DNA from 2 places in the Chryseobacterium sp. SG20098 genome. Region 2 is predicted to be linked to the other one. Evidence: riboswitches for the same ligand, from Rfam matches in the RefSeq annotation. Region 2 holds a riboswitch; the other holds the start of a gene.
What was found. Region 2 has a riboswitch for cobalamin ahead of RHP76_RS08875 (TonB-dependent receptor plug domain-containing protein). Riboswitches for the same ligand answer to the same signal wherever they lie in the genome.
Positions count from the first base shown of each region.

Region 1: it holds a riboswitch for cobalamin, as region 2 does, so the genes downstream of both, RHP76_RS22260 (T9SS type A sorting domain-containing protein) here and RHP76_RS08875 (TonB-dependent receptor plug domain-containing protein) in region 2, are expected to answer to the same signal.

Region 1 covers NZ_CP134622.1:4,858,344-4,861,560, reverse strand. Annotated here, with positions in the region: gene RHP76_RS22265 (esterase-like activity of phytase family protein) at 1-834, opposite strand, end outside; cobalamin riboswitch at 1,060-1,251, shown strand; gene RHP76_RS22260 (T9SS type A sorting domain-containing protein) at 1,314-2,417, shown strand; gene clpP (ATP-dependent Clp endopeptidase proteolytic subunit ClpP) at 2,600-3,217, opposite strand, start outside.
Region 2 covers NZ_CP134622.1:1,948,164-1,951,380, reverse strand. Annotated here, with positions in the region: gene RHP76_RS08880 (T9SS type A sorting domain-containing protein) at 1-1,143, shown strand, start outside; cobalamin riboswitch at 1,281-1,459, shown strand; gene RHP76_RS08875 (TonB-dependent receptor plug domain-containing protein) at 1,491-3,217, shown strand, end outside.

The DNA of each region.
Region 1 (3,217 bases), 2.2 Mb from region 2:
CACTGAATCAGAAGCTCCTCCTTCCTGCTTATATAGAAACTGTTTAGTCTGCCCTGTAACCGTATCAAATGTGACAATTCTCGTTAAAGTTTTATTGGTAGCCAATACCTTACTGGGAACATACATCATCGACTGCATGGTTCCTACCAGCGTTCTTCCGTCCGGGCTCATACAAAGTCCTTCCATTCCTCTGTTGGCTCTTCTTTTCGCTAAAACAGCAGGTAATTTTCTAGGTCCTGTATTTACTCCGATCGGGCTTATTCTTTCCATCTCCATTCCATCAGCACTGTAGTGTACAATATGCGGTCCATATTCATCAGAAACCCAGAATGTACCGTCAGCGGCAGCAACAATACTTTCGCTGTCAAGACCATACTGATCAGTACCTAAGACATTTCCGGAAGCATCATATGCTACTTCCCCTGTGCTCCCCATTCCAACAGGATTTGGAAGTCCGGTAATAGGCTGTCCGGATGGATTTTTAAGTTTAATATATTTGATGACCTCTACATTTCCGTCAGCATTGATTTTAAAATGCATAATGGTTGGAGTAAAATTAGGAGTAAGAAACTTTTTCCCATTCTGGAAGTCGGTGTTAGGTCCTCTATCGGTAATGACATAGAATTCGCCTTTTCTGGTAGGATGAGCCGCAGCTCCGGACCCAAAACCTCCGTTGATAACATCCACTCCGTTTATCGTAGTCAGTTTTGAAAATGGAAACTCCTGAGGGAGTTTGGAATAATTAATATCCTGATTAACCATTGCGATATCGTCATCACTTTTACATGAAGCCAATACAGCCAGTATACCCACAGAACATAGTAATTTTTTCATATGCTATTTTATGGCTGCGAAAATAGGACTTGATTGTAAACTGATCTTAAATACAATGATAATTGTTTTTTAACAATTGAACAGACAGAATGCATTGAAGATAAATAAGAAAAGAATCTATTTAAAAATGAAAAACCGACAATCCAACCAAATTATTAATCAATTTGAAAATCATTTTTTTTAAAGGAAAATAATTCACAAAACGGACTTATCAATTTATATGATATATTTGCAGCGTTTTAAGGCTGAACAATGTTCATTAATAGGGAATCAAGTGAGAATAATATTCAAATCTTGAGCTGTACCCGCAACTGTAAACTGTTTAAACTTACTGCACAAAAACCACTGGATCTGAAAATCCGGGAAGGAAGTTGTAAGATGTGAGCCAGGAGACCTGCCTTAAAACACCAGATTCAGAGAAAGAATTAGTTCTGCTCTGAAGATAAGTTTCGGGAATAAAACTTTAAATTAATTATATCATGAGAAAAATCTATCTTTTTTTCTTACTGCTTTGCATGCAGGTATTGTCGGCCCAATTCACAGAAAACGACATTAAATTTTGGGTAGGAACCGGTTCTAAAAAAGCATATTTCATTGCAGACTTTAATGATGACAGCACCCCAAATTCTTATGCTTGGGGATACCGTTTTGACGGAAATGGCTTAACCATGGAAGACATGATTACTGCTATTGCCGCTGCAGAACCTAAAATGGAAATTGAAATACCATCCGGATTTCTGTACAGTTTAAATTACAATCATCATACTCCCAGCCTTGACGACTATTGGTCAACCTGGTCAGGAAACACTCCATCAACTATGGCATTCAATAATGGTGTGAACAATGATCTTTTAGTGGACGGAAGATGGTATGGAGCTTCTTATAGTTTTTCCCCTCCTACAATGCCTTCCCCACCAGTTCCAGCCTACAGTTCTGCTTGGTTTGTTCCCTCGCAGGTTACAAACTGGGTAGGAAGCGGAACTAATAAAAGTCTTGTCGTTATTGATTTCGGAACTGATAATGCCAACGGAAATGCCAATTCTTTTGCTTTTGGAATTAAATATAACGGAAGCATAACTGCTGAACAGGCGTTACAACTGATCCAGTCTCAAGCTTCTTATTTTAATTTTGCATCAGCGAATAATCAGATTACTAATTTAACATTGAATTCATTTACTGGAAATACTTCCGGATCAGACAGCTGGAAGTTATATAAAGGAAAAGATCTATCAAGCTGGCAAACAAAAGCCAATCTTTCTCAGATTCAACTGAGTAACAATGACTGGTTTGGATTAAGTTTCGGGCAAAGAAGACCATTTACCCCCACCGAGGCACAGCTGACTTTAGGAATTTCTTCTGTGACCAAGAAAAAATTCAATATTTATCCAAATCCGGCAAGTGATTTCATTCAGATTGAAACGGCTGAGAAACTGAAAGAAGTGAATATTTACTCTGTGACAGGACAAAAAATAATGACTTCTCAGGTTACTAAGATTGATATTCATTCTTTAAACTCAGGAGTTTACTTTGTGGAGATTAAAACAGCTGAAAGTGCTACGGTACATAAGATTGTTAAGAAATAGAGAAAGCGCCTCAAGGCGCTTTTTTTGTGAGGATATGGATAAAATATACTGTTACAACCGCCCCGTCAAAAATTCTTTGAATTATTGCCACCCTCCAGCGAATGTAAAATGAGTGATTAAAATATAATCCAACAAAAAAACCGCACCAGATTGGTGCGGTTTTCTGATGATGTTATCATCAATTATTTTTTCTCTGTGGATCTTTGTAAAACCTCATCTACCATTCCGTAACCTTTAGCTTCTTCAGAAGTCATCCAGTAATCTCTGTCAGAAGATTTTTCTACCCACTCATACGTTTGTCCTGAGTGATGACCGATGATTTCATAAAGCTCCTGCTTCAGTTTCAACATCTCTCTCAAGTTGATTTCCATATCAGAAGCAACTCCCTGAGCACCTCCTGAAGGCTGGTGGATCATTACTCTTGAATGCTTAAGCGCAGAACGTTTTCCTTTTTCTCCGGCAACCAGTAATACAGCTCCCATTGAAGCAGCCATACCTGTACAGATTGTCGCTACATCCGGCTTGATGATCTGCATGGTGTCATAAATACCTAGACCTGCATATACACTACCACCAGGAGAGTTGATGTAGATCTGAATATCTTTTGAAGGGTCAGCACTTTCCAGGAATAAAAGCTGAGCCGTAACGATGTTTGCTACCTGATCATCAATACCTGTTCCAAGGAAAATAATTCTGTCCATCATCAGACGGGAGAAAACGTCCATCTGAGCAACGTTTAATCTTCTCTCTTCCATGATGTACGGAGTAAGATTCGTAGGCCCATACATTCCCATATACTG
Region 2 (3,217 bases):
TGGAATGCAGCAGGAGGACTTGTACAGATAGGTTCTATATCAAACGGTTATCCGGCAGCGGGTAGAACTGTTGTTTCGAATGACGGAACCAAAATTTCGTCCTCTATAACAAATGCAGCAACGGGATTTAATGAGATATCAACCTATGATGTAGCTACTTCGACCTGGGTAAACAGAGGCGGGCTTGTTCCTACAGGATGGGACGGTAGTGTAAGTTCAACCTGGGGGATGACTACCAATGGAAGCACGATTGTAGGTTTAGGTTTTCTTACTGCTGCAAACGCACATGCTGTGAAATGGGATGAAGCAAACGGAATGGTAGATCTGGGAAGTATCGTTGCAGGACGCAGCTCCAGAGCAAACGCAATCAATGCGGCAGGAACAGTAATTGTAGGTTGGCAGGATGAGCCAACCGGAACAAGAAGTGGGGCTAAATGGCAGGATGGAGTAGAAACTTTTATTACTGATAATAATGGAAATAATGTAGGGGAAGCAGGAGGAATTTCTGCAGATGGAAATACAATCATAGGCTCAGCAAATCCTAATCCCTATGTCTGGAATGCTGTGAGCGGACTTACTTATATAACGCATCCTAATGCTTCTTTCAGCTTCAAAGGAGGTGCCACCGGGATTTCTGCTGATGGGAAAAAAGTAATTGGATATTATAGAGCATTTGGAGCACCTCCTATGTCAGGGGAAGGTTTTATCTGGACTTCTGCTACCGGAAGGATCAATCTGAATGATTATGCAGCCTCTTTGGGAATTGCAACGAATGGAGTAACCATGGGGCTTCCTTTGGCCATTTCACAGGACGGAAAGAAAATTGCCGGATCAGGGACGAATGCTTCAGGGCAGATGATCGCTTTTTATCTGGATACTTCTCAATTTTTATCGGTGCATGATGCAGTGAAAGAGAAAAATAATATGGGTGTCTATCCTAATCCTGTGACTGATATTCTATATTTTAAAGGAACAGGAAAAATAGAGAAAGCCGAAATTTATAATATGGTGGGACAAAAGGTAAAATCATTTGATTCGGTAGAAGGGCAGATTGATGTTTCATCCCTGTCAAAAGGAGATTATATTTTGCAATACTCTATGAAGGGAGGAAAACAAGAGACTTATAAATTCATTAAAAAATAACATATATAAATAGTAAAGTAGTGGGATGAATGGCTGTTTTCAATATTGAAAGCGGCCGTTCTTTTTTGTGTATATAGCAAAAGGATAGCATGTTGTGTATAGAAAAGTCTGGTTTTTGGTGAATACATATAAAAAACTATCTTTGCAAAAATTTTGGTTTCCAGTATTTTGGAATGAAAAGGGAATCGGGTGTAACTCCCGGACTGTCCCCGCAACTGTAAATCGCAACTCAAGTTTCTGCAAAAAACCACTGTTTAATAACGGGAAGGTGCAGAATGCGAAAGTCAGGAGACCTGCCGGAATTATAATTAAAAAACATATTGCTTTCGGAGGAAAAGTAAAAAAGTATGGATATAAAAAGATCTTTAGTACTGCTTTTTTCATCTTATGGCTGTTTTCTTTTTGCACAAGAGAAAGCCATCGATACTGTTTATGTCTTCGATAATCAGATGATTAGGGTGAAACTTTTTCATCCCGTAAAAATAATTTCGGCAGAAGATGCTGAGAAAAACTCCAGTAATCTTTCTGAACTTCTGAGATTTCAGTCACAGGTTTTTATCAAAGAAAATGGCCGTGGTGCCGTTTCTTCACCTTCTTTCAGGGGAACTACCGCTCAGCAGACTGCTTTTGTGTGGAATGGAATTAATATCAATTCTAATTTTCTGGGACAGGGAGATATTAATAATATTGCTTTGTTCGGCTATGATCAGATTGGTATAAAAGCTGGTGGTGGAAGTGTAGTATATGGGAGTGGTGCCATCGGGGGAAGTATTCACCTGAATAATACCCTGGATTTTAATAAAGGCTTCCATGGTTCTTTATTTTCTGAAGTGGCTTCTTTTAATACCTATAATAACTTTATAAAAGGTTCTTACAGCAATGATAAGTTCAGTTTTAAGGCTTCTGGAAATTATTCTGTAAGTGAAAATGATTATAAGGTAAGTGACCTGAACTATATCAACAGAAACGGAAGTTATTACAATACAACGTTCAATGTAGGAGCATCCTATAAAATCACAAACGATCATAAAATTTCGTGGCAGAGCCAGTTTTTTGATTCTTCACAACGCTTTCCTGTATATGAAGAAACGGGAACAAAAACGAAATATAAAACTCAAAGTGTAAGAAGCCTTCTTTCCTGGGACTGGAACAAAACAAAGTTCAGTAATTCCCTTAAAGCAGCTTATACGGAAGAGAATTTTCAATTTTTTGGTTCGTTAAATCAGCCTAAATCAAGTAGTGGAACCGGGAAAAATTATATCTTTAAAAATGACTTTAATTATTTCCTGAATTCAAAGTGGAATTTTAATATCATAGGAGAGTTTCAGGTTAATAAAGGAGAAGGATATCAAAACGGAATATCCAGCGTCAGCAGAAATATTGGTTCTGTTTCAGGATTGTTAAGATATTTTGCAACAAAAGATCTGCGTTTTGAGGGTGGATTCAAGAAAGATTTTGTGGAAGATGTGAAGTCACCGTTGATGTATTCGTTCTCCGGAAAATGGAGTGCAGCAAAATGGTATGATGTAAGCCTTAATGTATCAAAAAACTTCAGATTTCCATCCTTTAATGATATTTATTATGAACCGGGAGGAAATAAAGACCTGAGACCGGAAACCTCTACCCAGCTCGATATGACGAATGTGTTTAAAGCAGGAGATTTCAGACTTACTTTGTCTCCATACTATATGAACATCACAGATCTTATTGCATGGCTTCCAACGGCTAAAGGATACTGGCAGGCATTCAATGTCAATAAAGTTGAATCCTATGGATTAGAATCCCAGCTGTCCTTTAGCAAACAATGGGGTAATCATAAAATCCGGGCCAATGCAGGATACTATTATGCAAAGTCTATTGATAAAGAAACGAAAATGCAGAGACCTTACGTTCCTATGCACAGAGGAAATGCCAATATAGATTACGAATATGGTTTCTTTAAACTTTTCGCACAGGGGCAGCTGAATGGCGTTACGTATACTACAAGTGACGAAAAAAGGTCAGATGCCATAGATCCTTATTTTCTTTTAAATATGGGAATCTCTGCAACTTTAGCCAAAAAATATACCTTAGG